2 regions of the Arthrobacter sp. GmRoot5-12 genome follow, and region 2 is predicted to be linked to the other one. Evidence: predicted binding sites of a transcription regulator. Region 2 holds the regulator's gene; the other holds the start of a gene.
The links. Region 2 encodes LexA, which represses DNA repair genes until DNA is damaged. Its sites were predicted from a motif close to TCGAACANNTGTTCGA; they were not measured.
Positions count from the first base shown of each region.

Region 1: the regulator LexA is predicted to act here: its motif matches at 11,177-11,192, upstream of AC6JAM_RS18320 (DUF6504 family protein).

Region 1 is NZ_AP046056.1:3,931,515-3,946,043, reverse strand. Features, by position in the region: gene AC6JAM_RS18355 (ferredoxin reductase family protein) at 1-482, opposite strand, end outside; gene AC6JAM_RS18350 (M3 family metallopeptidase) at 628-2,640, shown strand; gene pdxS (pyridoxal 5'-phosphate synthase lyase subunit PdxS) at 2,872-3,798, opposite strand; gene pgsA (phosphatidylinositol phosphate synthase) at 3,936-4,559, opposite strand; gene AC6JAM_RS18335 (HIT family protein) at 4,549-5,136, opposite strand; gene thrS (threonine--tRNA ligase) at 5,154-7,163, opposite strand; gene AC6JAM_RS18325 (DNA polymerase III subunit alpha) at 7,279-10,770, opposite strand; gene AC6JAM_RS18320 (DUF6504 family protein) at 10,790-11,140, opposite strand; gene AC6JAM_RS18315 (hypothetical protein) at 11,273-11,662, shown strand; gene AC6JAM_RS18310 (chorismate mutase) at 11,690-12,010, opposite strand; gene AC6JAM_RS18305 (VOC family protein) at 12,030-12,452, shown strand; gene AC6JAM_RS18300 (SOS response-associated peptidase) at 12,548-13,309, opposite strand; gene AC6JAM_RS18295 (mycoredoxin) at 13,442-13,699, shown strand; gene AC6JAM_RS18290 (lipoate--protein ligase family protein) at 13,739-14,488, opposite strand.
Region 2 is NZ_AP046056.1:255,183-269,711, reverse strand. Features, by position in the region: gene miaB (tRNA (N6-isopentenyl adenosine(37)-C2)-methylthiotransferase MiaB) at 1-348, shown strand, start outside; gene miaA (tRNA (adenosine(37)-N6)-dimethylallyltransferase MiaA) at 351-1,262, shown strand; gene dapF (diaminopimelate epimerase) at 1,307-2,251, shown strand; gene AC6JAM_RS01200 (class I SAM-dependent methyltransferase) at 2,223-2,846, opposite strand; gene hflX (GTPase HflX) at 3,283-4,863, shown strand; gene AC6JAM_RS01190 (ATP-dependent DNA helicase) at 4,856-6,916, shown strand; gene lexA (transcriptional repressor LexA) at 6,995-7,729, opposite strand; gene AC6JAM_RS01180 (LysM peptidoglycan-binding domain-containing protein) at 8,083-8,484, shown strand; gene AC6JAM_RS01175 (histidinol-phosphate transaminase) at 8,593-9,711, shown strand; gene hisB (imidazoleglycerol-phosphate dehydratase HisB) at 9,773-10,399, shown strand; gene hisH (imidazole glycerol phosphate synthase subunit HisH) at 10,396-11,157, shown strand; gene AC6JAM_RS01160 (CG2302 family histidine operon protein) at 11,158-11,316, shown strand; gene priA (bifunctional 1-(5-phosphoribosyl)-5-((5-phosphoribosylamino)methylideneamino)imidazole-4-carboxamide isomerase/phosphoribosylanthranilate isomerase PriA) at 11,413-12,159, shown strand; gene AC6JAM_RS01150 (SseB family protein) at 12,179-13,063, shown strand; gene AC6JAM_RS01145 (MFS transporter) at 13,121-14,416, shown strand.

The DNA.
Region 1 (14,529 bases), 3.7 Mb from region 2:
GATGCCAGGACCAGGCGGCGGAGAGGTGCGGGAAGCATCGTCCGCCAGCGCGGCAGGACTGCCCACACCACCAACGCGGCCAGGCCGCTGATGGCAACCACTGCCAACGTCTTGCCCAGGCTGGTTGCTCCCGGATTGGCGGCAAGTTCAATATGCGGCAGCAACAGGATGGTTGCCGTAATCGCCGCCCTGCGGTGCCAAATGGCGGCGTGGTCAATGCCACCAAAAATCGGCTCGACGTGGGGGAGGGTGCTGACCAGGACCAGCGCGATCGAATACAACAAGACGGACTCGCCACCGAAGAGCTGCCCAACATGCCCCAGGACAGGTTCGCCGGCAGGGCGTGCCAGTAACCAGAAGACGCCGTACACCGCCACCAGCACCATGATGGCGCCGGGCCCCAGCCATCGGAACGGAATGCCCAGGAAGTCGGTCCCGGGCCTGCTGCCAACCTTGGTCATGGGCCACGGTCCCTTCGTCATTGCCCTGCCTTTTGCGCGTGCCATGCAGGTCGCGTCGAATGCGGCCCGTGCCGGGCCCCATAGCGGCAATTGTAGGGACACAGGCTGGGAGCGCATCCTCCATCCCCCGATTGAGAAGCGTGCCCCGCTGTGAAAGGTTTACCCCATGACGAACCCGCTCCTTTCCGCCAGTCCCCTGCCCTACGGCCTTCCACCGTTCCAAACCATCGCCGTGGAGCAGTACCGTGAAGCCATCAACGCAGGGTTGTCCGCGCACCTGGACGAGATCGGGGCCATCGCCGGCAACGCCCAGCCCGCGACATTCGAGAACACGGCCCTGGCCATGGAACGTTCCGGGCAGTTGCTGAACCGGTCAGCCGCGGCGTTCTTCACCCTGGTGTCGGCAGATGCGTCGCAGGAAATCCGGGAGCTGGAGACAGAACTGTCCCCGCGCTTCCAGGCCCACCAGGACGAGGTGTACCTCAACAGGGCCTTGTTCGAACGCTTCGCCGCCATCGATACGGACACTTGCGATCCCGAGTCGGCCCGCCTGGTGGAGGAATACCTCAAAGAGTTCCGCCAGTCAGGCATCCAGCTGGATGCGCCGGGCCAGGAGCGGCTGCGCGCCATCAACGCCGAACTGGCGCGCCTGGGCACCGAGTTCGGCCAGCGGGTCAAGGAAGGAATGAAGTCCGCCGCACTGCTGCTGGATGACGCGGGCGACCTGGCGGGGCTGCCGGCCGATGACGTCGCCAGCGCAGCGGTTGCAGCCCGCGCCGCCGGACACGACGGCAAATACCTGCTCACCCTGATCCAGCCCGGCAACCAGCCTGCCCTCGCCGCACTCGAGAACCGTGACGTCCGCCGTCGCCTGTTCGAAGCCTCCGTGGCGAGGGGCAGTGACGGCGGCAGCCTGGATGTCCTGGACCTGGCCCGGGACATGGCCGGGCTGAGGGCGGAGAAGGCACGTCTGCTGGGGTTCGCCAACTATGCCGAACTTGTGGTTGACCGGCAGACGGCGCCGGACTTCGAAGCGGTCCGGACCATGCTGGGCCGGATGGCACCGGCCGCCATCCGCAACGCCGACGCCGAGGCGGCGGCGCTGGCCGGGGTTGCCGGCCAGCCGCTGGAAGCGTGGGACTGGGCCTACTACTCGGCCAAGGTGCGGCGGGAAAAGTACGACGTCGACGAACAGGCACTCCGGCCGTACTTTGAACTCAACCGCACCATTAACGACGGCGTGTTTTTTGCGGCCACATCCCTGTACGGCATCACCTTCCACGAGCGGACCGACCTCCACGGCTACCACCCTGACGTGCGTATCTGGGAGGTCCGCAACGAGGACGGCTCCGTCCTGGGGCTGTTCCTGGGCGACTACTACGCGCGCGAATCGAAGCGCGGCGGGGCCTGGATGAACTCGCTCGTGGACCAATCGGCGCTGCTGGGCACCCGGCCCGTGGTGATCAATACCCTGAATATTTCCAAGCCGCCCGCGGGTGAACCGACGCTTCTCACCCTGGACGAACTGCGGACCCTTTTCCACGAGTTCGGCCACGCGCTGCACGGCCTGTTGTCGAGCGTTACCTATCCGCGCTTTTCAGGCACCGCGGTGCCGCGGGATTTCGTGGAGTACCCGTCGCAGGTGAACGAAATGTGGATCATGTGGCCGGATGTAGTGTCCAACTACGCACGCCACCACATCACCGGCGAGCCGCTGCCGCAGGACATCGTGGACCGGCTGGAGGAATCCCGGCTCTGGGGCGAGGGATTCGCCACCACCGAATACCTGGGAGCTGCCCTTCTTGACCTGGCGTGGCATGTGCTGGAACCGGGCGGTGCCCCTGACGATGTGCTGGAGTTTGAGGCCAAGGCCCTGGCTTCCGCCGGGATCGCCCATCGCCTGATTCCGCCCCGGTACCGCACCGGGTACTTCCAGCACATCTTCGCCGGGGACGGATACGCGGCGGGCTACTACTCCTATATCTGGAGCGAAGTATTGGACGCAGAGACCGTTGACTGGTTCAAGGAGAACGGCGGCCTAACCAGGGCGAACGGCGAACGCTTCCGGCAGGAGTTGCTCTCCCGGGGCAACAGCCGCGACCCGCTGGAATCGTTCCGCATCGTGAGGGGCCGCGACGCACAGCTGGACCCCCTGCTAAGGCGCCGCGGCCTGGAGTAACCCCCTGACCTTAAAGAAGTACGACGCCGGTCCCCCACCGAAAGAAGGTGAGGAACCGGCGTCGTCATTACTTAGGTGAGGCGACCACCAGCGACAGGCGGGGGTTATCCGGCAGCGCGCGTAAAAGGGGCCCCGCGCCCCGACCAGCGACAAAGCCGCCAAACGAGGCGCGGGGAATAGCGTGCAGAGGATCAGCGCCGCCAGGCGCCCAAAGAGGACGCGAGGAGGGTGTTACCAGCCGCGTTCGGCGAGGCGGTGCGGCTGGGGGATCTCGTCGACGTTGATGCCCACCATGGCTTCGCCGAGGCCGCGGGAGGCCTTGGCGATGACGTCGGGGTCGTCGAAGAAGGTGGTGGCCTTGACGACGGCGGCCGCGCGCTGGGCGGGGTTGCCGGACTTGAAGATGCCGGAGCCGACGAAGACGCCGTCGGCACCGAGCTGCATCATCATGGCCGCGTCAGCGGGGGTGGCGATGCCGCCGGCGGTGAACAGGACGACGGGCAGCTTGCCGGCGGCGGCAACTTCCTTGACCAGTTCATACGGGGCCTGCAGTTCCTTGGCCGCGACGTAGAGCTCGTCCTCGGGCAGGGAGGACAGCCGGGCGATCTCGGAGCGGATCTTGCGCATGTGTCCGGTGGCGTTGGAGACGTCGCCGGTGCCGGCTTCGCCTTTGGAGCGGATCATGGCCGCGCCCTCGTTGATGCGGCGCAGGGCCTCACCGAGGTTGGTGGCGCCACAGACGAAGGGAACCTTGAAGTTCCACTTGTCGATGTGGTTGATGTAGTCGGCGGGGGTCAGGACCTCGGACTCGTCGATGTAGTCGACACCAAGGGACTGCAGGACCTGGGCCTCGACAAAGTGGCCGATGCGGGCCTTGGCCATGACCGGGATGGACACGGCATCAATGATCTGGTCGATCATGTCGGGATCGGACATGCGGGACACGCCGCCCTGGGCACGGATATCGGCCGGAACACGCTCCAGCGCCATGACTGCCACGGCACCGGCGTCTTCGGCGATGCGGGCCTGCTCGACGTTGACGACGTCCATGATGACGCCGCCCTTGAGCATCTCGGCCATGCCACGCTTCACGCGGCTGCTGCCCGTGACGCTGTTCGCGGACGAACCGGCCTCGTTGCTTACATCAGGTGTAGACACAAAAACCCCTATGGGTAGACAGATGATCTTCGCCGGGCATGCGGCGGCAGCTGCCGGAGGTGCACGCACGGATTGCCGGGTCGCTTGACCGGGCACTTATATACTAGTCCCCCGCCGCACGGCAGGCTTAATCATGTCTAATCTGCGGGCGTGGGCTCTGCCAATGCCTGCCGGCGTACCGAGACAACGCGCTGAACGACGGTGATGAGGCTGGCCGCCGCCAGGAGGACCAGTGTGACCAGGAGCACCACCGGCGGGAGGCCCAGGCCGGTCAGGCCGGTCACCACCAGGATGGATACCAGGCGTTCCGCCCGCTCGGCGATCCCCACGTTGGCCGTGAAGCCCAGCGACTCCGCCTTCGCCCGGGCGTAGGAGACAACCATGCCCAGGACAAGGCAGAGCAGGGCGGCCACGGCGATGGCCATGTTGTTGCCGCCGGTGAAGAACCAGACGGACACCCCGGCGAAGAGGGCACCGTCGGCAACCCGGTCCAGGGTGGAGTCGAGGAAGTTCCCCCAGCGGCTCTTCACACCCTGCATCCGGGCCATGATGCCGTCCAGGACGTCCGAGAAGATGAAAGCAGTGATGAAGAGCGTGCCCCAGAAGAGCTGCCCCAGCGGGTAGAAGCCCAGGCTTCCGGCCGCAACACCTGCAGTTCCGAGGATGGTTACCGCATCCGGGGAGACACCGATCTTCAGGAGCCAGCGGGCCAGCGGGGTGAACAGTGCGGTGAAAAAACCGCGGGCATGCCTATTCAGCATCCGACTCCCCGGGCCAGGCTTCGGCCACTTGTCTCCGGACCTCGTCAAGGGTCTGGGTGATGGCCTTGGTTTGGGCGATGATGGGGAAGAAATTGCCGTCCCCGCCCCACCGCGGAACGATGTGCTGGTGCAGGTGCGCCGAGATGCCGGCTCCGCCCACAACCCCTTGGTTCATGCCCAGGTTGAAGCCGCCGGGATTGGACACCTTGCGCAGGACCCGCATTGCCGTCTGGGTTAGGTCGGCAAATTCGGCGGTTTCTTCGACCGTGAGGTCCGTGTAGTCCGGAATATGCCGGTACGGACACACCAGAAGGTGCCCGGGATTGTAGGGGAACAGGTTCAGCACCACGTAGCAGGTCCGGCCGCGGTAGACGATGAGCGCCTCTTCGTCGGTGCGGGCGGGGCCCACGCAGAACGGGCAGTCGTTCTCATTCTTGAACTGGTGCTGCCCGCCCTTGATGTAGGCCATCCGGTGCGGAGTCCACAGGCGCTGGAAGGCGTCGGGGACACCGGCGAGGGCGAAGTCGTCGGTAACGCCGGCATCGCCTGGATATCCTGCGCCTGTGTTCTCCTGCACTGTGCTGCTTCCGTTCGCTAGCTGGTCCGGTTGCGGACGGCGTCGGTGATCCGCTTGACCGCTTCCGACACGGGCACGCCGTTGTCCTGGCTGCCGTCGCGGAAACGGAAGGAAACGGCGCCGGCCTCCGCGTCGTCGCCGCCGGCGATCAGCACGAACGGGATCTTGTCCTTGCTGGCGGTGCGGATCTTCTTGGGGAACCGGTCCGAGGACGTATCCACCTCGGCGCGGATGCCCTCGGCCTTAAGCTGGTCGACGACGTCGAACATGTACTCGTTGAACGCCTCCGCCACGGGGATGCCCACCACCTGGACCGGAGCCAGCCAGGCGGGGAACGCGCCGGCGTAGTGCTCGGTGAGGACGCCCATGAACCGCTCCACCGAGCCGAAGAGCGCACGGTGGATCATCACCGGCCGCTGCCGGCTGCCATCGGCGGCCTGGAATTCCAGTTCGAAGCGTTCGGGCAGGTTGAAGTCCAGCTGGATGGTGGACATCTGCCAGGTGCGGCCCAGTGCATCCTTGGCCTGCACGGAAATCTTGGGGCCGTAGAACGCCGCTCCGCCCGGATCGGGCACCAGCTCCAGCCCGGACTCCTGGGCCACCTCGGCAAGGGTTCTGGTGGCTTCCTCCCAGGTGGCGTCGTCGCCCACGTACTTTTCCGGGTCCTTGGTGGACAGCTCCAGGTAGAAGTCGTTCAGGCCGTAGTCCTTGAGCAGGTCCAGGACAAAGGTCAGGGTCTTGGTGAGTTCGTCCTTCATCTGCTCGCGGGTGCAGTAGATGTGGGCGTCGTCCTGTGTCATTCCACGGACGCGGGTGAGGCCGTGGACCACGCCGGATTTCTCGTAGCGGTAGACCGATCCGAATTCAAACAGCCGGAGGGGCAGTTCACGGTAGGACCGGCCGCGGGAGCGGAAGATGAGGTTGTGCATGGGGCAGTTCATCGGCTTCAGGTAGTAGTCCTGGCCGGGCTTGCGCACGGTGCCGTCCTCGTTGAGTTCGGCGTCCACGTGCATGGCGGGGAACATGCCGTCCTTGTACCAGTCCAGGTGGCCGGAGACCTCGTAGAGGTGGCCCTTGGTGATGTGGGGGGTGTAGACGAACTCGTAGCCGGCCTCGACGTGGCGCTGGCGGGAGTAGTCCTCCATCTCCTTGCGGATGATGCCGCCCTTGGGGTGGAAGACGGGCAGCCCGGAGCCCAGTTCGTCCGGGAAGGAGAAGAGGTCGAGTTCCGAGCCGAGCTTGCGGTGGTCGCGGCGTTCGGCCTCGGCAATGCGCTCCTGGTATGCCTTCAGCGCTTCCTTGGTGGGCCACGCGGTTCCGTAGATGCGCTGCAGCTGCTGGTTTTTCTGGTTGCCCAGCCAGTACGCCGACGACGAACGGGTCAGCGCGAAGGCGTTGGAGATCATCTTGGTGTTGGGCAGGTGCGGGCCGCGGCAGAGGTCACACCAGACGGTGGTGCCTTCCTTGCGCTCCACGTTGTCGTAGATGGTGATGTCACCGGCGCCGACCTCGACGTTCACGCCCTCGCCTGCCTCGGCAGCGTCGTTCTTCTTGCCGAGCAGTTCGATCTTGTAGGGCTCGTTCTTCATGGCTTCGCGGGCCTCGTCCTCGCTGACCACGCGGCGGACGAATTTCTGGTTCTGGTTGACGATCTTGAGCATCATCTTTTCGAGGGTCTTGAGATCCTCGGGGGTGAAAGGCTCGGCGACGTCGAAATCGAAGTAGAAACCGTCGGTGATGTAGGGGCCAATGCCGAGTTTGGCGTCGGGGCGCAGCTGCTGCACTGCCTGTGCCATCACGTGGGCGGTGGAGTGGCGCAGGACGTTCAGGCCGTCGGGCGAATCAATGGTTACGCCTTCCACCTCGGCGCCTTCGGGCAGTTCCTGGTCCAGGTCCTTCAGCTCGCCGTTGACGCGGGCCACAACAACATCACGGCGCTCAAAGAAGAGTTCCGCACCGGTTGTCCCGGTAGTCACCTTGGTCTCTTCGCCATCGACGAGAAGGGTGATCTGCTGGGCATCTGACACGGGTGTCTCCTATTCAAAGTTGAGGCTTCATAGCTTGTGGCATACGGGGACCACAGCCAGCCACCGTCAATGCTATCGGTTCCGGTTGAGCCCACCAACGCGGCGCACAGCACGCTCACCCGTTAAAGCCGGTAATCGCCAGCGTCCTGCTGATGCCGTCCAGGGGATGCGGGCCGTCCTGGGCAGCCGCCGGCGAGGACTCGGGGAAGGGCAGCGTCTCGGTGCGGCTGAGGTCCCAGGCCATGCTTGCGCTCAGGCTGATCCCCCGGGGGCCGGTCCTTCGGGTGGTGCCGCGGATCAGCAGCAGGCGGGTGCCAAACAAAAGTGGCCCTGCACTTTCCTGGGCCTCATGGAAGAAGACCGAATCAACGCAGCCGGTGCCGTCGTCGATGCTGATGAACACCACCCTCCGTCCGCCGCGCATGGGAGGGGTCTGGGTTGCCACCCGCACCCCGGCCACCAGCACTTCGGTCCCGTTGCGCAGGCTGAGGAGTTTATCGGCTGTGGTGACGCCCAGCTTTTCCAGCAGGGGACGGTGGCTTTCCATCAGATGGGTGCTGACATCGACGGCCATGAGGTCCAGTTCCGCCCGGACGTTTTCCACCAGCGTGGGGGCTGGAAGCCCGGGCTTGATGTTGCGCAGTTCAATATCGCCCAAGGGTAGGGACAGCTGTCCCTCCAGGATGTCGGCGCCTTTGCGCGCGCCAGTGGCTGACTGGAGCTGCTGCAGGTGCTGCACCAGGTCGGCCCGGTTGGCTGTTCCCCCGGCTTCCCGGTGCAGGGCATCAAAGGCTCCCAGCTGGGCGAGCCGCCTGATGCTTGGCTTGCTGAGCCGCGAGCGCGCGCGGAGGTCTGCCAGTGAGTCATATGGCTGGCCTGCCACTATCCGCTTCAATTCGGCTGCGGACAGCCCGTAGATCCCGTTCAGGCTGAGCCGGATCCCCAGCCTGCCGGCGTCCTGGCCGGACTCGATCCGCTCCACCCGGTATTCAGCTTTGCTCCGGTTGATGTCCAGGGGAAGGATGGGTATCCCGAGCCTGCGGGCTTCGGCCACCAGCAGCCGTTTGGGATACATCCCGGGGTCGTGCTCCCATAAGCCGGCAAGGAAGGCTTCCGGGTGGTGTGTCTTAAGCCAGGCGGACTGGTAGGTGGGGACGGCGAAGGCAGCACCGTGGGCTTTGCAGAAGCCGAAACTGGCGAACGACTTCAATGTCCCCCATACCTTGTCCACTACTTCGGGGGTGTATCCCCTGGTTTTTGCATTGCGCCGGAAGTATTCCTCCACCCTGGCTTCACCGTCGTCGCTGCTCAGCGCCCTGCGGAACTCGTCGGCTTTGGCAAGCCCGCAGCCGGTCATGATGTCGAGGGTTTTCAGGATCTGTTCGTGGAACACCGTGACCCCATGGGTTTCCTGCAGCACCGGTTTAAGGTCCGGGTGGGGGTAGACCTCAGGGGCGAACCCGTGCCGGTGTTCCAGGAAGGGCCGCACCATGTCGGATTTCATGGGGCCGGGACGGAACAGTGAAATATCGATGATGAGGTCGTTGAACTCCCGGGGTGCCATCTTTCCAATCAGCTCCCGCTGCCCCGGGGATTCAATCTGGAAGCAGCCCAGGGTGTGCGTGCTCCTGATCAGCTGGTATGTCGGTTCGTCGTCGAGGGGAACGGCGTTGAGGTCGATCCGGCCGTCCCCGGCGATGTAGTCAGGGCCTGTTCCGTCAGGTCCTGCCGGGTGCCTTCCTGCCTCCACCACGTCCTTCTTGCTGGGGTGGATGCGGATGATCTCCCGGACTGCGAAGGCCATGGCGCTTTGCATGCGCACCCCCAGGACATCGAGTTTGAGCATGCCCATGGGGTCCATGTCGTGCTTGTCGAACTGGCTCATGGGCAGCCCCAGGCCGCTTGGCTGGACCGGGGTGCGGTCCAGGAGTGTGGCATCGCCCAGGATCACTCCGCACGGGTGCATGGAGATGTGGCGGGGCAGCCGGTCCAGGCGTTCGGTCAGGTCCACCAGGAGGTCAAGCTGCTGGTTCCCGTCCATGTCGCGCTGCTCCACCCTGCCGGCGAACTCCCGGAGCTCGGGCTTTTCCTGCAGGGCTTCACGGAACTTCCGGGCGGAAAAGCGCCACAACTGCTTGGCGATCTCCCCCACCTCGCCGTCGTCCATGCCCAGCGCGAGCCCGGCGTCGCGAACCGCCCCCCGGGCCCGGTACCCGTTCTGCATGCTCATCAGGGTGACGCGCTCCGGGCCGAACCGGTCAAAAATCCTGTGGTACACGTTGTGGCGTTCCGCGCTTTCCACATCGATGTCAATGTCAGGGAGGGTGGCACGGTCGTTGGAAAGGAAACGTTCAAAGATCAGGTCATGCTGGAGGGGATTCACATGGCTGACCTCGATCAGGTAGTTGACCAGGCTTGAGGCACCTGAGCCCCTGGCGGCCGCCCGGACCCCCATGTCCTGGATCATGCGGGATACCTCCGCCACCGTCAGGAAATAGGCGGAGAAACCCAGGTTCCGGATGATGCCAAGCTCATGCTCCAGCCGGGACAGCATCTCCTGTTCGGGTTTTCCTGAGATCCCCGGGAAACGCCTGCCGATTCCCGCATGGCAGCGCTGGACAAGTTCGGCGTGCGGATCCTGGCTGATCCCAATAACCGATGCTTCCGGAACCACTGGCTGCTTCCACCCCATATCGGTGCTGGGGTCGATCCGGCAGAGGTCGGCGAGCGCCTCTGTTTGCGCCATCATCTGTTTGAGGTCTGCTGCACCGTAACCGGCAGCGGAAATGATTTCCTTTCCCAGTCCCAGCATTTGTTCGGAGGTTTTCAGCCAGCCCTGCCCGGTGGGCTGCAGGAGCGGTTCACCTGCAAGTTCCGGAAGGGACTTCAGGGTCCGGGCAGAATCCAGGACGTCGGCGGTTGGTGCGCCGTCTGCGGCACAGTACCTGACGGCGTTGGTGAGGATGGCGGGTACGTGGTGTTCCTCTGCGAGCCTGAGCATGCGGACTGCATGTGCGGTGCTGAAGGGAGTCCCCGGAGCGCTGAGCTGGGAGACAATTTCCGCCACGACCGTTCCAGCGGGCATGGCATCCAGCCATTGCTTGAACAGGGTCCGTGGACGCAGGTAGCGCCGGCCACCCATGGCCCGTCCGACGTCGGAATCCGGTCCAATCAGGACGGTCAGCACCGGCTTGAGGGTCTGGGGGTCAAGGGTGCGGGAGGCGAGTTCGGCACGGGTGACCGCGGCGGGCACCGCTCCCCCGGCTTTCCCCGAGGTCCTGGCGTGGGCATCGGAAACCAGCCGGCACAGCGCACGGTACCCGGCACCGTTGTTGTGGCCGCGGGCCAGCACCACCACCCTGCCGGATACCTGTGTGCGATGATCGCCGTCGTCGTCAAATACTGCAAGGTCCACCCCCACTATGGGGTCGATGCCCGCCGCCATGCAGGCCTTGAGGTGCTTGATGGTGCCGTACAGCCCGTCCCGGTCGGTGCAGGCAAGGGCCGTTGCGCCGTCGGCTGCGGCCGCCATTGCCAGCTCTTCAGGCCAGGAGACACCGTAGTGGGCACTAAATGCCGTGGAAACGTGGAGGTGGGTAAAGCTCATGGTGATGGGAGGTGGGGATTCATGCGGTTTTGGGGCGAAGGCCGTCATGGATCCGCAGCAGCCGCCAACGGCCACTGCGGATATGGCGGGTCAGGTCAAGGGTGAGGGGTTCGGCAACGGCAGGTTCTCCTGGCCCCATCGGGCGGGACGCCACTTTGGCAGGCAGTACCTGGACCCGCCAGATTTCGTGGTCCACCACGCCCGGTCCGCTTCCCAGCGGAGCCCGGGTATCCTCTGCCCACCATTGCCGGCGTTCATACCAGCGGACAGGTTCGGCACAGACGATGTATGACGTTCCTGCCCACGTCAGGGATTCCGGCTGCCCGGAAGCGGAGCACACCACGTCAACGGACTCGCTGAACATGCCCACGTGCGCCTCCCTGCAGCTGCAGATTTTGACCCTTATTCGAATATGTATTCGAACGAATCCAGTCTACGCCGGGGAGGCAGCAAAACATAGGCGGGGGTGGACGGAGCGTGCGGCAGGGAGCAGGATGATGGCATGAGTACCGATGACGCACTCCTGAAGCAGGCAAGCATCAAGACCCAGGACTCCACCCTGGTTGCACGGTTCGACATCGACGGCACCATTCCGGACTCCGGGGCCTATGTGGTGGGCCTGATGGGAGCCTCGCCGGATTATTCCATGCAACGACGGCTGTGCATTGAGTTCATGAACGGGGAGGCAATCGCCTGCTACTCGTTCAACCGGGACCAGGGAATCGAGGAAGACTACGACCTGTCGGGAGTGTCCCACTCGGACAACAGCATTACCGGGAGCTTTCCCGCGACGGCCTTGACCGGGCTGGGGCAGGGCCATGTCCTGTCAGCCTTCAGTGAGGCGGACGGCCGGGAGTTCCAGCACGGGGTGCCGGTGGAGGAAGCCCTTTAGGGCTCCTCCGCCAGCCCCCGGAACAGGTCAGCTGTTTTCTTTGTGGATCCGCAGTTCAAGTTCAATAAACGCGGAGATCATCGCCCGGTAGGTTGCTTCGACGATGTCCGGATCGATGTCCTTTTTCTCTGCGGCGGACCGGACGTGCTCGATGATCCGCTCCACCCGGCCCGGGGCACGCACCTCTGCGTCATCACCCTTGAGGGTCCCGGCGATCCTGATCAGCCGTTCGCGGCGGGCAATGAGGGTGACAATCTGTTCATCCACCTCATCAACGGCAACCCGAACGGCAGCGAGCTGTTCCTTGTCGGCCCGGGCATCCCTATCGTTTCCTTGAATTGTCGCCATCATCTGACAGTATCGAAGCATGGAGCCAAGAGTCGACTTTATCTCCCTCGGAGTCCGCAATGTTCAGGCATCCCGCGACTTCTACGTTGATGGCCTTGGCTGGCCGGTCCACCGTGAGGTTGCCGGGGAAGTGCTGTTCATCCAGGTGAACCACGGCCTGGTGCTGTCCCTGTGGGACGTCCGCCAAATGCAGGCCGAAGCGGGCACCAGCCCTCCCGCCGGCATCCCCTGCATCACCCTCAGCCACAACGTCGCCGGTCCCGGGGACGTGGACAGGGTCATGGAAGAGGCCGCGGAGGCCGGCGCTGACATCATTGCCGAGCCGGTCACCCAGCCGTGGGGCGGCTACACGGGCTATTTTGCCGACCCCGACGGGTTCCGCTGGGAAGTGGCGTACAACCCCACCTGGGCAGTGGACGACGCCGGCAGGGTCACCGTCTGATCCCCGGCCTCACCATGGGGTGCGGCTGCTGGAGCTGGGCTGAAAAACAGGGCTGGGAAAACAGGCCGCTAGAACAGGGCGCTGGAACAGGGCAGCTAGAACAGGGCTTCGACCGGGCGGATCAGTTCGGGGCCGTTGTTGCGGACATTGCCCACTTCCTTGCCCACCGACTCCACCCGCCAGTCGGCCGCGGCATTCTTGACGCCGGACCGCACCAGGTCCACGAGTCCGGCGGCGTCATCCGCCTGCGGATCCAGCCATGCCTCCATGGTGTCCCTGTCCATGGGCAGGGGGACGCGGTCGTGCAGCTCCGTCAGCTTCCCGAAGATGGTGGATTCAGACCCCGGCGGAGGCGTGTCTGCCGTGAGGATGGACGTTGAGAGCAGCCAGCGGCCCGGATCCCCTTCGGGAACGGAGGGGTCCTTCCACCACTCGTAGAGGCCGGCGAAGACCAGCCCGTGGTCCGTGCCCGGGTGCACGTAGTAGGGCTGCTTCGACTTCCCAGGTCCCTGCTTCCATTCGTAGTAGCCATCGGCCGGGACCGCGCAGCGGCGGGACTGGACTGCCTTCCGGAACGCCGGCTTCTCCAGCACCGATTCGCTCCGGGCGTTGATCATGCGGGAACCGATTCCGGGGTCCTTGGCCCAGGACGGGACCAGGCCCCAGCGTGCCACGTGCAGCTGGCGCACCTGCCGGGGCGCGGCACTGTCATCCACCAGGCGCTCCAGCACGATGGGGACGGCATCGGTGGGTGCCACGTTCCACGACGGCGGGATGCTCACCTCGCTCTCCAGCTCGGCATCGAACTCAGCCAGCAGGTCCCCCACGGCGCGTGCCATTACGTAGCGTCCACACATGGCACCAGCTTGCCACCGGCCGCCACAAACTGTCATCCGGCGCCGTTCCAGGCGTCAGGCACCGGGGAATACCGGCAGCCACGCTACGGTTGACGGTAAGGAAACCTTTCAAGCGACGTATAGGAGATCCCTGTGGACTTCACTCCCGAATCCGGCACCATCACCATGTTCTCCACCACCTGGTGCGGCTACTGCAACCGGCTCAAGAAGCAGCTGGACGCGCAGGGCATCGGCTACACGGAAGTCAACATCGAAGAGGTGGACGGCACTGCCGAACTCGTGGAGCAGCTGAACGGGGGCAACCGTACGGTTCCCACAGTGCTTTTCCCGGACGGCTCCGCAGCCACCAACCCGTCTGCTGCCGAGGTCAAGAGCCGGCTGGCTGCCTGACCGGCCCAAGACGCGGCATCGCCGCAACTTTAGTGCGGGTCATGCCCCCAGGCTGCTGAAGGAAGCAGTTTCCAGGGTGGCATGGCCCGCATATGTTTCCAGCAGGGACCGCTCAACGGCTGCCACGTTAAGGCCGGGCACCAGGTCGTTGGCGGCACCGGCGGTTGCCGGGTCCCAGTTCAGGCCGAGCGCGGCATAGCTGTCGGTGAGGACCTTGCGGATCGGGGCGGAATCCTCCACCACGATGACGGAGCTGAAGAGCCAGCCACCCGAGACCACACGCTGCGCGGTACCCACCAGTTTCACCCGCCGGGAGTTGTCCGCTGGATCCGTTCCATGCACGCTGAATTCACCGGGACAGTACTCGCCTGGGATTTCCCCCACCGCCGCCTGCACCCCAACGCCCCGCAGCGCCTGCGCAAAGAGCTCACCGAAGTAACCGAACCTGGTTTTGGAACCGGCGACGGCGTCCGCGTCCGGTTCGATATGGTCCACCACAAGGGTGCCACGGTGGTAGGCGGCCGCGCGTCCCCCCGCCCGCCGGACCAGGGGTTCGAAGCCGTTGTCCCGGCAGGCACGGGCGGCGGCGTCAAAGCCGGGCAGGCGGGTGTCCCGCTGCCCGAACGCCACAGTGGGAGCCGGCCGGTACAGCCGCAGGGTGGGGCCGATGCCGCCGCTCCTTGCCCTGGCCAGCAGCTCCAGGCCGAATTCAAGGTCACGGCCCGCGCCGAGGGACACGTCCTGCCGCACCACGGTAAGCGTGCGGAGTCCAGTACCGGTGTGGTGCATTGTTGCGAAACTCCTGGGTCGGGTGCGGGCAGGCCATCCCT
Region 2 (14,529 bases):
GGCCGGAGGCTGGAAGTCATGGTCACCGCCCAGTCCGGACGGAAATCGGAGGAAACCCACCGGTTGTCCGGCCGTTCCCAGGACCAGCGGCTTGTTCACTTCTCAGTCCCCGAAGGGGCCCCGGCACCCAGGCCCGGAGACCTCGTCACCGTCACCATTACGGAGGCGGCGGCCTTCCACCTGGTGGCCGATCCCACGCCGGAGGACTACAGCCTGCGCCGGTCCCGGGCGGGGGATGCCTGGGACAGGTCCCAGGCCGACTCCTGTGGTGTGCCTGCCCCAGGCTCCGGCGCTGGACCCAAGGCTGTCTCCCTTGGCATGCCCTCGCTGCCGCTGCGCACCCGCTGAAGGTGACTGCCCCGCCTGTCATCGCCGTCGTCGGTCCCACCGGCTCCGGCAAATCCGACCTGGCCGTCAACCTTGCCCTCGAACTGGACGGCGAGGTCATCAACGCTGACGCCATGCAGTTCTACCGCGGCATGGACATTGGCACTGCCAAAATCACGACGGCCGAGCGCAGGGGAGTGCCGCACCACCTCCTGGACATCCTGGACGTGACCCAGGAAGCCAGCGTCTCGGACTTCCAGCAACAGGCCCGCAGCCTCATCGGGGATATCCATGCCCGCGGCAAGCGCGCAATCCTGGCGGGCGGCTCCGGACTGTACGTGCGGGCCGCCCTGGACGTCCTGGAGTTCCCGGGGACCGACCCCAAGCTCCGTGCACGACTGGAGGCGGACCACATACGGCTGGGGACCCCGGCGCTGCTGGACAGGCTGAGGGCCCTGGACCCCGTATCCGCGGACAGGGTCTCGGACGCCCGGCGGATTATCCGCGCACTGGAAGTCCATGAACTTACCGGACGGCCCTTCAGTTCCTTCATGCCGCGCCGCGAGTACTACCAGCCTGCGGTTCAGGTGGGCCTGGGCGTGGACCGGGAGGTCCTGCGGGAGCGCTTGGCGGTACGGGTTCACCGGATGGTGGAGTCCGGCCTGCTGGAGGAGGTCCGGATGCTGGACGCGCGGGGCCTTCGGCAGGGCAAAACAGCATCCCGTGCACTGGGCTATTCACAGTTCCTGCGGGTCATCGACGGCACGTCAACAGTTGAGCAGGCCGCAGAGGAAACAATCGTGGCCACCCGGCAGTTCGCCCGCCGCCAGTTGACGTGGTTCCGCGCCGACCCCCGCATCACCTGGCTGGACTGGCAGGACCCGGGACTGATGGGTAAGGCGGCCGAGGTGTGCGTCCAGGATTCGGGCCGGTAGCCGCAGTTTCAGCGCCGGCGGCATCCGCCGTTACGCTTGTGACCATGAATGCAACCCCCGCAGAAGCCACTGGGACCGCCTTGCACGCACTGAGCGGGCTCCGCTTTTCCAAGGGGCATGGCACCGGCAACGACTTCGTCCTGGTGGCCGATCCCGAGGGGGTGCACGCCATCGGCGCAGACCAGGCCGCAGCGCTCTGCGACCGGCACCGGGGAATCGGCGCCGACGGCCTGATCAGGGCTGTCCCGTCCCGTTTCCTGCCGGAAGGCCGGGAACTGCTCACCGATGCCCCGGACGCGGAATGGTTCATGGATTACCGCAATGCCGACGGCTCACTGTCTGAAATGTGCGGCAACGGCGTGCGGGTCTTCGTCCACTTCCTGCGGTCCGAGGGCCTGATCGACCTGCCCGACGGCGGATCACTCACCATCGGCACCCGCGGAGGGGTCAAGACCGTGGTCCGGACAGGGAACGGTTACGCGGTGGACATGGGCCCGTGGGAGTTCATATTCCCCGGGGAGGCCAGCGCCAAGGCGATGGATTCCCTGGTCACTGCCGACGGCCTGGAAGTTCCCCGCCCGGCCCTCTCCGTGAGCATGGGCAACCCACACACCGTAGTGGCCCTCGCGGAACTCAGCGAGCTCGAAGGCACCCGCCTCTTCACTGCTCCCAAGGTCGATCCGGTCCCCGTGAATGGGACCAATGTGGAGTTCGTCGTCCCTGCGGAGCCTCTGGTCCATGACGGCGTCGGATCCGTGACCATGCGGGTGCATGAGCGAGGCGTGGGGGAGACCCAGTCCTGCGGAACGGGGGCCTGTGCTGCCGCCGTCGCCATCCGGCACTGGGCCGGCGCGGAAGCCCCTGATGCCTGGCGGGTCAACGTTCCCGGAGGTGTGGTGGGCGTGAAGTTCTTCGCCGGCCCCGCCGGCCACGAGCACGTGGAACTCAGCGGCCCCGCCGTCATTGTGGCGAGCGGGACGCTTTCGTAACCTTCAGGATCCGGAAGGACTTGGACGTTGACTCGCGGGTCACGGTAAAGGAACCGTCCAGTTCGGCGGCCAGCCAGCGCTGAAGCGAATCCGAGCCCAGGTTCTTCTGCACCACCAGCCATGCCGTGCCGCCGTCCGCGAGGCGCGGAAGCCACAGCTTCAGCAGGGCGTGCAGTTCGTCCTTGCCAATCCGGATGGGCGGGTTGGACCAGATGGTGTCGAACCTGACGCCGGCGTCCACCTCCTGGGGTGTACTGGCGACGACGTTGGACAGCCCCAGCGCGGCCGCGTTTTCGTTGGTCAGGGCGACGCAGCGTTCGTTGACGTCCACGGCGTAGACCGTCGACCCGGGCGCCAGCAGCGCCATGGTGAGTGCGATGGGCCCCCAGCCGCATCCGATATCCAGCAGGTTCCCCTGGGGGTGCGGCGCCGGAACATCGGCGAGGAGCACCGCGGTGCCCTTGTCGATCCCGTCCGGGCTGAAGATTCCCGCGGAGGTGTGGAGCCTGCGGGTCTCGCCGGCCAGCTCCACCGTGAGTGGCTTACGGGTAAAGGGGCCGGCGGGGGACGTGCTGAAATAGTGTGCGGACTCCATAACTGGCCAGAGTAGTTCCCCTTGCAGCGTAATGGGAAACCGTGCAGAACCCCCTCTGCTACGCTGGATGGCATGTTCCTGATCTTCGAGTAGCCGGCACGGGCCACGCCCGTCCCCGCAGCCTGTCCTCCAGCGACAGCCCGTCCCGCAGCGATGCAGGTTTTTCAGCCTTCCGCTTGTGCACCGGCCAGACGCATCTGTTCTGCCCGGCCGCCGGACGATACTCGAAAGTCAGCCTCCTGCTGCACTTCCCGCTATTTTTCCGGCCTTTTTAGCCCTGCCGCCCCTTGACGCGGCATCCCGGCCCCGGCATCGCAGCCGGCCGCGAGACAACCAGGAGAATTGCATGACCGCAGGCCGTCAGCCCAGCGCGAATACGTTCCAACTTCCAAGCAATCAGCACTATTCTGGAATTGCCGAATCTTCAAAGGAGACCATGACCAGCCAGCCCAACACCGGTTCCGATCCAGCCGCCCAGGACATGAGTCCGCAGGAAATCCAGGCTGTTATCGACCGGATCCTCGCCAAGGACGTCCCGGCCAAGACTGTCAGCACGCCCGGCGGTGAGAGCAACGGCAATGGAAAAGCGGTGCTCGGCAAGGCGCAGGCCATTTCCCGCCTCGACGAAGAACACTCAACATACGACGGCGACCAGCAGGACCTCGAGGAACGGCGCGCGCTGCGCCGAAGGGCAGGCCTGTCCACCGAGCTCGAAGACGTCACCGAAGTTGAATACCGCCAGCTGCGCCTGGAGCGCGTGGTCCTGGCCGGGATTTGGTCCGAGGGAACGCTTGCCGACGCCGAAAACTCGCTGCGTGAGCTGGCAGCCCTCGCCGAGACCGCCGGTTCGGAGGTCCTGGATGGCATGGTGCAGCGCCGTGACAAGCCGGACCCGGGAACCTTCCTGGGGTCAGGCAAGGCGCTGGAGCTCAAGGACATCGTCATGTCCACGGGCGCGGACACGGTGGTGGTGGACGCTGAACTTGCGCCTTCCCAGCGCCGCGGACTTGAGGACATCGTCAAGGTCAAGGTCATCGACCGCACGGCGCTGATCCTTGACATCTTCGCCCAGCATGCCAAGAGCCGTGAAGGCAAAGCGCAGGTGGAGCTCGCGCAGCTCGAGTACCTGCTTCCGCGCCTCCGCGGCTGGGGTGAGTCGATGTCCCGCCAGGCCGGTGGCCAGGTGGGTGGCGCTGCCGCCGGCATGGGCTCCCGAGGTCCTGGTGAAACCAAGATCGAGTTGGACCGGCGCCGGATCCGTACCCGCATGGCCAAGCTGCGGCGTGAAATCGCCGCAATGAAGCCGGCACGCGAGACCAAGCGGGCCAACCGCCGTCGTAATGAAGTGCCCTCCGTGGCGATTGCCGGGTATACCAACGCCGGCAAGTCCTCACTGCTGAACCGGCTTACGGACGCCGGAGTCCTCGTGGAGAACGCACTGTTCGCCACCCTGGATCCCACCGTCCGCAAGGCGGAAACCGCGGACGGCCTGGGATACACCCTGGCCGACACCGTTGGATTCGTCCGTTCGCTGCCCACCCAGCTGGTGGAGGCCTTCCGTTCGACCCTCGAGGAAGTGGCGGACTCGGATCTGATCCTGCACGTGGTGGACGTGTCGCATCCGGACCCCGAAGGGCAGATCGCCGCCGTCCGGAAGGTCTTCAGCGAAGTTGATGCCCGCAAGGTGCCGGAGATCATCGTGCTGAACAAGGCTGATGCAGCTGACCCGTTCGTGGTGGAGCGCCTGAAGCAGCGCGAACCGCGGCATGTGGTGGTCTCGGCCCGGACGGGTGAGGGCATCCCGGAACTGCTGAAGGCCATCAGCGAAGCCATTCCCCGGCCTTCGGTCAAGATGGAACTCCTCATCCCGTATGACCGCGGAGACCTGGTCAGCAAGCTCCATGAGTCCGACGCTGAAATCCTCAGCGTTGACCACGTTGAGGCAGGTACCAGGGCTGCGGTGAAGGTCCGCGAGGGCCTGGCGTCCGAACTGGAACCATTCATCGTCAATGAGTGACCCCGCCGCCGGCGAAACCGCGCAGACGGCCGGCGAGCAGTTCGTCATCGAACTGCTCGACCGCGCCGTCGCCGGCATGGGCGGACAAAGCCGCACCGGACAACACGAGATGGCCCGGCAGGTGGCCCGGGCCATCAAAACCGGCAACCACCTGCTGGTCCAGGCGGGCACGGGCACGGGCAAGTCGCTGGCCTACCTGGTGCCGCTCATCGCCCACGCCCTGGAGAGCAACAAGCCCGCTCTGGTGTCCACGGCCACGCTGGCCCTGCAAACCCAGATTGTTGGCAGGGACCTGCCGCGGCTGCTGAAGAACATCACCCCGGCCCTGGAACGGCCGGTCAAGGTTGCCTTGGTGAAAGGCCGGTCAAACTATGTCTGCCGGCACAAACTGGAAGGCGGGTTCCCCTCCGAGGAGCCTTCCGAGGGTCAGCTTTTCTCCTTGGGCGAAGACACCAGCGTCCCGCACTTTGCCGCCTCCGTGGGCGGACCCTCGTCCCAGCTTGGCAAGGAGGTGGTGCGGCTCCGCGAGTGGGCGGAGAAGACGGCCACCGGCGACCGGGATGAGCTCCTGCCTGGTGTGACGGACCGTGCCTGGCGCCAGGTCTCCGTCACTTCCATGGAGTGCCTGGGGGCCCAAAAGTGCCCCATGGCCGCCGAGTGCTTCAGCGAGCTGGCCCGGCAGGACGCAGCCGAGGCAGATGTGGTGGTGACGAATCACGCCATGCTGGCCGTCAGCGCCTTCGAAGGACTTGCAGTCCTGCCCGAGTACGACGTCGTGGTGGTGGATGAAGCGCACGAGTTGCAGGACCGGGTCACCGGAGCCGTGTCCGGTCAGCTGTCGGTGGCCATGGTCCACGCTGCCGCTTCCGGCGCCCGCAAACATACCGCCATCACGGTGGACGCGCTGAACGCCGCAGCCGCAAACCTTGAACTGGCCCTCGCCGGTGCGCCCAGCGGCCTGCTTCCCAACGGGCTGAACGACGAACAGCTGGACTGCATGGACCAGTTGCGGGAGGCGTGCCGGGCCGCGTTGTCCGATTCCAAGGGGGACAGCAACGCCACGGCCGACGGCGGCCGGCAGCTGGCCCGGTCCCGCCTCATGCTCATCCTGGAATTGTGTGAGCGGCTTATTGCTGCCCGTGAAAACCGCGAGGTCGTGTGGTTTTCCCGGGCCGGCACGTTCGATCCCGGCCAGGGATATTCCCAGCCCGATGACAATGCCCCGGTGCTGGTCAACATCGCGCCGCTGTCCGTGGCAGGCAGGCTCCGGGAAGGACTCTTCGCCGGGCACACCGTCGTGCTGACGTCCGCAACCCTCGCCATTGGCTCGGCATTTGAACCCGCGGCCGGGGGACTGGGCCTTATCGGCGACGGCGCACCCAGCTGGACGGGTGTGGATGTCGGCTCGCCCTTCGACTACCCGAAACAGGGCATCCTCTACGTGGCCGGCCACCTGCCAAAGCCGGGCCGCGGCGTTTCGCCGGAGGCGCTGGAGGAACTGGAAGCGCTCATCAAAGCGTCCGGCGGGGGTGCCCTCTGCCTGTTTTCATCCCGACGGGCTGCCGAAGAGGCTGCCGACGCCCTGCGGCCGAAGCTCGATGTGACTGTCCTCTGCCAGGGCGAGTCGACCATGACCGCTTTGGTGAAGCAGTTCGCCGACGAACCGGACACCTGCCTCTTCGGGACTATGTCCCTGTGGCAGGGGGTTGACGTTCCGGGAGGCTCCTGCCGCCTGGTGGTGATCGACCGCATCCCGTTCCCCAGGCCGGATGATCCGCTGATGACCGCGCGTTCGCGTGCCGTGGCCCAGGCCGGCGGAAACGGCTTCATGTCCGTCTCGGCCACGCATGCCGCCATCAGGCTGGCCCAGGGTGCCGGCCGCCTGATCCGGTCCACGGGAGACAAGGGAGTGGTGGCCGTTCTGGATTCCCGGCTGGCAACAGAGCGCTACGCCGGATTCCTCCGCGGCGCCCTGCCGCCGTTCTGGGCTACCACGGACCGCAGCAAGGCGCTGGCGGCATTGGCCAGGCTGGGCGCGGACGCGGCCACGTAGGGCCCGGCAGGCGAACGACGCCAGCGGGGGCAGCCGCCGTGCAATTTCCGGCAGGCCGTCCCTTCGCGGGAGACGCGGTCAGAGGGAACGCAGGACCGAGACAACCTTGCCCATGATGGTGGCATGGTCGCCCAGAATGGGTTCGTACTGCGTGTTTTGGGGCAGCAGCCAGGTGTGGCCGTCGCGCTGGCGGAATGTCTTGACGGTTGCCTCGTCATCCAGCAGGGCAGCAACGATGTCCCCGTTGGCTGCGTCCGCCTGGCGCCGCACCACCACCCAGTCACCGTCACAGATGGCGGCATCCACCATGGAGTCGCCGGCCACCCTAAGCATGAAGAGCTCGCCCTGGCCGACCAGCTGGCGGGGGAGCGGCATGACATCCTCCACGAGCTGCTCAGCGAGGATGGGACCGCCGGCAGCGATCCGGCCAACCAGCGGAACCATGGCCGTATCCAGCGCGGTGGGCAGCTCCGTTACCGTGGCACCGCCGCCCGTGGCCTGCGGCGCGGGGGAGGCGCCGGCGGCATTGCTTCCGCTGTCCAGCGTGAGGGGCATCAGCACCTCCATGGCCCGCGGCCGTTTGGGGTCGCGCCGCAGGTAACCCAGCTTCTCCAGCTGCGAGAGCTGGTGGGTCACGCTGGACAGGCTGGCCAGGCCAACCGTGTCGCCGATCTCCCGCATGGAGGGCGGGTAGCCGTTGTCATTGACCGAGCGCTGGATGGTCTCGAGGATCTTCTTCTGCCGGGGGGTCAAGCCCTTGGCGGTCTTCCTGGGTTGCGGGGCGGTCCTGCCCCCGGCGGCTGCTGCTGCCATATTCGCCAATGCCTTTCGCTTGCCGCCGGATCTTCCGTTGCGGCCTGTTCCACAGCGCCGCCGGAAGGACTCCCACTGTCATTGTCAGACCCTGCTGTTCAACTTCAGTGGTGGTTGTTCTTTGGTTCAAAGCTAGGCCAGCCACATTGCTTTTTCAAACATTTGTTCTAGCGAGTCTCGACATTGTTCGTTGATAGGTGCTAAAACTTAACAAGCAAAGTTCGAACATGTGTTCTAGCCAGCGATTGCCCCGTTCGAAAACATGGCCGGAGAAGCTCCGGACATGGTGTGAACGGCAGGGCGGCAGCGGGCGGACACCCGGGCAGCACGGCAGGTCCAGGAGGGCTTAGTTCATGTCAGCTTTATCTCTTCACCAGGTTTCACCTACGCACCGCGTTTCCCTGCAGACCCGGAAGCCCTCGCAGCGCCGGACGCCGTCAGCAGCGCCCCTGCGGCTGACCCGCCGGGGGCGGATCGTCCTGATCGGAGTTCCGCTTGTGCTCCTCGCGGTACTCCTGCTGTCCCTGTCCGGACTTTTCAACGCACCGGCCAAGGCATCCGATTCAGCTGCGGATTTGGCCGTGACGCCGACGGTCACCGTGACGGTGCAGGCGGGCCAGTCGTTGTGGAGCATCGCAGGCGCTGTTGCTCCGGACCGCGATGCCCGGGACGTGGTGGCGGACATCGTCCAGCTCAACAACCTTCCGGCCGCCGCTGTGCTGCCGGGGCAGCAGCTGTTCGTCCCCACGCACTGAGCGGCACCTGGGGTTGGCCTTTGAGAAAGATGACCGGGACAGCAACGCCGGTGGCGAACAGAATCCGTCACATTTTCCGGTAGTTGCCGCGGCAACTAAACTGTTCAGGTGAACGACCAGCTAGAGCGTCTGAACCGACTTCCCCTCCGCAGCAATCTTCGCGGGCTGACCCCCTACGGGGCACCCCAACTGGACGTTCCCATTTTGCTGAACGTCAATGAGAACACCCATGGTGTTCCGGCGGACGTGCGCGCCGCCATCAGCGCGGCGGTCACGGAAGCAGCTGCAGGCCTCAACCGGTACCCGGACAGGGAATTCACCGACCTGCGGAAAGCTCTCGCGGAATACCTGGGGCACGGGCTCGACGAATCAAACCTCTGGGCAGCCAACGGCTCCAACGAGGTCCTGCAGCAGATCCTCCAGGCCTTCGGCGGCCCCGGCCGCACCGCCCTGGGCTTTCCACCCACGTACTCCATGTACCCTCTGCTCGCCAGCGGAACCGACACCCAATACATCACGGGAGTGCGCTCGGAAGGCTACGACCTGAGCGCCGAATCCGCCGCCCGGCAGGTCGAGGAGCTGCGGCCCAACATCGTCTTCCTCTGCTCGCCCAACAACCCCACGGGGACCGGCCTGGGGCTTGACGTTGTGGAGGCTGTCTATGACGCCGGCGAGGACAGCCAGACCGTGGTGATCGTCGACGAGGCCTACCACGAGTTCGCGCATGACGGCACGCCCAGCGCCCTGACCCTGCTGCCCGGCCGGGAGCGGCTGATAGTTTCCCGCACCATGAGCAAGGCCTTCGCGCTCGCCGGCGCCCGCCTCGGCTACATGGCCGCGGCCCCGGAGGTCACCGATGCCCTGCGGCTGGTGCGCCTTCCGTACCACCTGTCCGCGATTACCCAGGCAACCGCACTGGCCGCGCTCCAACACCGCGAGGCACTGATGGCCGATGTCCAGGACATCAAGGCGCAGCGGGACCGCATTGTGGCCGAACTGACCAGGATGGGCCTCAAGCCTGCCGCCTCGGACTCCAACTACGTGTTCTTCGGGGGCCTGGAAAATCCGCACCAGGTATGGCAGGAGCTGCTGGACGCCGGAGTGCTCATCCGCGACGTGGGCATCCCCGGCCACCTTCGGGTCACCGCAGGCACTGAGGCGGAAACCACAGCCTTCCTTACCTCCCTGGAACGCATCCTTGCGGGCCAGGCCGCGCTTCCCGCCTAGACTTGATACTGCGGCGCTGGGCGCCTTGAACTACTTCTTCTCCCACAAAGGATCCTTCACCATGAGTCCCACCGGATCGAATACGGCTGCGGCCCGGACCGCCCGCATGGAGCGTGCCACCAGCGAGTCCTCCGTGCTCGTGGAGATCAACCTCGATGGAACCGGCGTATCGGACATCGATACCTCCGTGCCGTTCTACGACCACATGCTCACGGCCCTGTGCAAGCACTCCCTGATCGACATGACGGTCAAGGCCACGGGTGACACCCACATCGACGTCCACCACACTGTTGAGGACGTGGCCATCACCTTCGGCGAGGTCCTGCGGACCGCCCTCGGGAACAAGGCGGGGATCCGCCGGTTCGGTGAGGCCACCGTTCCGCTGGACGAAGCGCTTGCGAACGCTGTGGTGGACGTGTCCGGACGCCCGTACCTGGTGCACGGGGGCGAGCCGGCCGGGCAGGAGTACCATCTGATCGGCGGCCACTTCACCGGTTCCCTGACCCGCCACGTCTTCGAAGCCATCACACTGCACGCCGGCATCTGCCTGCACATGAACGTGCTGGCCGGACGGGACCCGCACCACATCGTCGAGGCACAGTTCAAAGCCTTCGCCCGCGCCCTCCGCGCCGCCGTCGAACCCGATCCCCGGGTTGAAGGCATCCCCTCCACCAAGGGGGCGCTGTGAGCGGCCAGGTCCTCAAAGACGGCGCGATCATCGACCCGTCAGCATCAGGCAAGCTGCCTTCACCTGAGGGCAAACCCACGGTCACCGTGCTCGATTACGGTTCCGGGAACGTCAGGTCCGCAGTCCGGGCACTGGAACGTGCCGGCGCGGAAGTAATCCTGAGCGCCAAGCCCGAGGATGTACTGAACGCGGACGGCCTGGTGGTTCCGGGCGTAGGTGCGTTCGAGACCGTCATGCGCGAACTCAAGGCCGTGGACGGCATCAGGTTGATCGGCAGGCGGGTGGCAGGCGGACGCCCCGTGCTTGGAATCTGCGTGGGCCTCCAGGTCCTTTTTGAAGCCGGAGTGGAACACGGCACCGAAGCCGAAGGCATTGGCGAATGGCCCGGCAAGGTAGAGGCCCTCCCCGCGGAGGTGGTTCCGCACATGGGCTGGAACACGGTCAAGGTGCCGGAAGGCTCCAAACTCTTTGCCGGGGTCGAAAACGAACGCTTCTACTTCGTGCACTCATACGGCGTGCAGGAATGGAACTTCGACGTCATCCAGCCACGGATGGCGCCGCCCCTGGTCACCTGGTCCGAACACGGCGGCCCCTTCATCGCCGCCGTCGAGAACGGCCCCCTCTGCGCCACCCAGTTCCACCCCGAAAAGTCCGGCGACGCCGGTGCGCGGCTCCTGCGCAACTGGGTGGAAGGCCTGCGGAAACCGGCCGGCGGTCAATCCGCTGCAGCACCGGCGGACGCCGGCAGTGACGCCTAGATGTGGTCGGTACTCCTGATGGGCCTCGCCGGCATCCTCATCGGTGGCGGCATCTCATTCCGGCAGCAGCGCAAGCCACTCTGGACACAGGTGGCGTTCTACGTCCTGGCCGCCATGTCACTGGTGGCGGCCTACCTGCTGACCCTGCCGGCAAACTGACCACAGCCCACAGCGCGAGGGCCGCCAACTTCACCCCAACAGCATCGCGGACCCAGCGCCCTGCTTTCCGCACCGAAATCGACACCGAGGATGAGTATGACCACCGCACATGACCTGCCGGTACTTGAACTGCTGCCAGCCGTCGACGTCGTAAACGGCCAGGCCGTCCGGCTGGTCCAGGGCGAGGCGGGCAGTGAAACCAGCTACGGCACCCCCCTTGAAGCTGCGCTGAACTGGCAGCAGCAAGGCGCCGAATGGGTGCACCTGGTGGACCTGGACGCCGCCTTCGGCCGCGGCTCCAACGCAGACCTGCTCCGGGAAGTCGTGGGTCGGCTGGACATCAAGGTGGAGCTCTCCGGTGGCCTCCGCGACGACGAAACACTGGAAGCCGCCCTTGACCTGGGCGTGGCCCGGGTCAACCTGGGAACGGCTGCACTGGAGAACCCGGAGTGGACCCGCCGGGCCATCGAACGCTTTGGCGACAAAATCGCCGTGGGCCTCGACGTCCGCGGAACAACCCTCGCCGGCCGCGGCTGGACCAAGGAAGGCGGGGACCTGTGGGAGGTCCTTGGCCGTCTCGAAGAGGCCGGCTGCTCCCGCTACGTCGTGACCGACGTGACCAAGGACGGCACTCTGCAGGGCCCCAACGTCGAACTCCTCCGCCAGATGGTGGAAAAGACCGGCAAGCCGGTTGTGGCTTCCGGCGGCATCTCCAGCCTGGACGACCTGAAGGTCCTCCGGTCCCTGGTCCCGCTGGGCGTGGAAGGCGCGATTGTGGGCAAGGCCCTGTACGCCGGAGCCTTCACGCTGCCCGAAGCCCTCGACGTCGCCGGCCGGCGCTGACCCGGCGGACATCGACCCCATGCCTAACGTCGAGGAGCCAGGGCGGCAGCCAGCACGCCAGCTGCCCGGACATATCGCGGCAGCCCTGTCCGGCGCTGGTGGCGCCACGGATTCGGCGGGCCAGCCATGGGCAGGACGCAGCCTGGCCGGTGACGACGGCAGGATCCACAACTTCGAGGACGACGACGGAACGGCCGACGCCGGTTACCTCGCCGCCCTGGACGCGCTCCGGCAAGGGGCAGGCGATGAAGCGGGCGTCGTGGCCGCCCTGGCAACGGCCCGGGTCTTCATTCCGATTGTGGCGCAGCTGGCTGAAGAGTCGGAAACAGCCCACGGACTGCACGCTGACAAGCAGGCGGACATGGCGCTGGTAACGCTGAAGGCGGCCGACGGCAGGACTGCCCTCCCCGCCTTCACCTCGGCCGCCGCGCTGGCCGCCTGGCATCCAGAGGCCCGGCCCGTCGCCGTGTACGCCGCGCGGGCTGCCCTCTCGGCAGTCGCCGAAGGCGCCGAGCTCCTGGTCCTGGACCCGGGCGCCGACGTGACGTTCGTGGTGCGCCGTCCGGGGGTCTGGGCACTGGCAAAGCAGCACGACTGGACCCCCTCCTACAACGACCCCCAGCTGGCCGATGAAATGGCGCGCGCAGCCTCCGGGTTCGCCGCCATCCGCAGCATTGGGCTTATGCCGGGCAGGGGAGTGGCTTCCAGTGCTGCCGATGGCGCAGTAGTCCCTGGCGGCGGTGCCGGGCCGGAACTTCAGGTGGTGCTGTACCTTGAGGACGGCCTGGACGCCGCCGGTGTCCAGAAACTGGTGGCCAACCTCCAGGCGGAGTGGTCGCGGAATGTATTGTTTGGGGAGCGCGTCGACTCCTTGGAAATCAAACTGAGGCGCGCTCCCGACTAGACGCAGCCGGATGGGTGATCCCCGCCAGTGCTGCGGCATACCCTGAAGGACCGTTTCGTGAATTTCGCTCTCTACCGGGAGTTGCTCGCCGTCCGGCCAATCCGGCGGCTGCTGCTGGTTGGCATGATCGCCCGCATCCCGCACTCAGCGGCCGGGGTGCTCCTGACCCTGCACATCGTCCTCACCCTTGGCCAGGGCTATGCCGCGGCCGGCGCCGCCGCAGCAGTCATGACCATCGGTATTGCCCTGGGCGCCCCGTGGCGCGGCAGGCGCGTTGACACCGTGGGGTTGCGGACCGCACTCATCCCGTCCGTGATCTCGGAGACGCTGATCTGGTCTGTGGTGCCGCACGTGTCCTACCAGTGGCTCCTCCCACTGGTCTTCGTGGGCGGCCTGCTCACGCTGCCAATTTTCAGCGTGGTCCGGCAGTCCCTGGGCGTCCTGGCGGAGGGCGACCAGCGCCGCACCGCGTTCGCCCTGGACGCCATCACCACCGAAATGGTATTCATGATCGGGCCGGCCGCCGGCGCCGTGGTGGCCACCAGTGGATTCACCGTTGCCGGGTTGACCGTGGTGGGCGTGGCCACGTCCCTGGCAGGGCTGTCCCTCATGTGGTTCAACCCGCCCACCCGCAGCCCGGCGCAAACCGCCGAATGCGCCGGGGATGAGCAACATGCCGCGGAAGCCGCCGTGGTCGCCACCGCTCCGGCCCACGTCCAGGAAGCCGCCGCGGAACTGTCACCGGCCGGGACGGCCGGCCGTGCGGCAGAGGGACTGCGCGGAAGGCTGGCGGGCGGCTTCGCGTGGTTCACCGCAACGGTCGCGGCACTCTTTGCCGTTGCCGCCGGCGCCGGCATGGTCCTGAGCGGCACCGACGTTGGCATCGTTGCGGCGCTGGAAACCGGAGGCCGCCAGAGCGAGATCGGCATCGTGTTCGTCTTCTGGTGCGCCGCCTCGGTGGTGGGCGGACTCATCTACGGCGCCATGCACCGGCCCATCCCGCCTGTCATCCTGCTGCTGGGAATGGCGGCGCTGACGCTGCCCATGGCCTTCGCCCACGACACCTGGACGCTGGCACTGGTTTCCATCCTGCCCGGCATGCTCTGCGCTCCCGTCCTCTCCGCAGCCTCCGAAAAGGTCGCGGACCTGGTGTCGGAGGAACGGCGCGGGGAGGCGATGGGCTGGTACGGCTCAGCCCTGACCGCCGGTGTTGCCCTCGGCTCGCCGCTGGCCGGCATTTTCATCGACCTCATGGGACCGTCCGGGGGTTTTGTTTCGGTTGGCGCCGCCGGCGTCGTGCTGTGCCTGGTGGGCCTGGCCCTCCAGCAGCGCCGCCGAAAAGCCGCCGCCTGATATTTCCGTCCGCCGCGCTGAACGGCAGGTACGGAGTGGCCGGTCAAGCCCCGGGTGCTTTGCCTGGAAACGACGACGGCGGGACGACCTTGAAAGGCCGTCCCGCCGTCGGA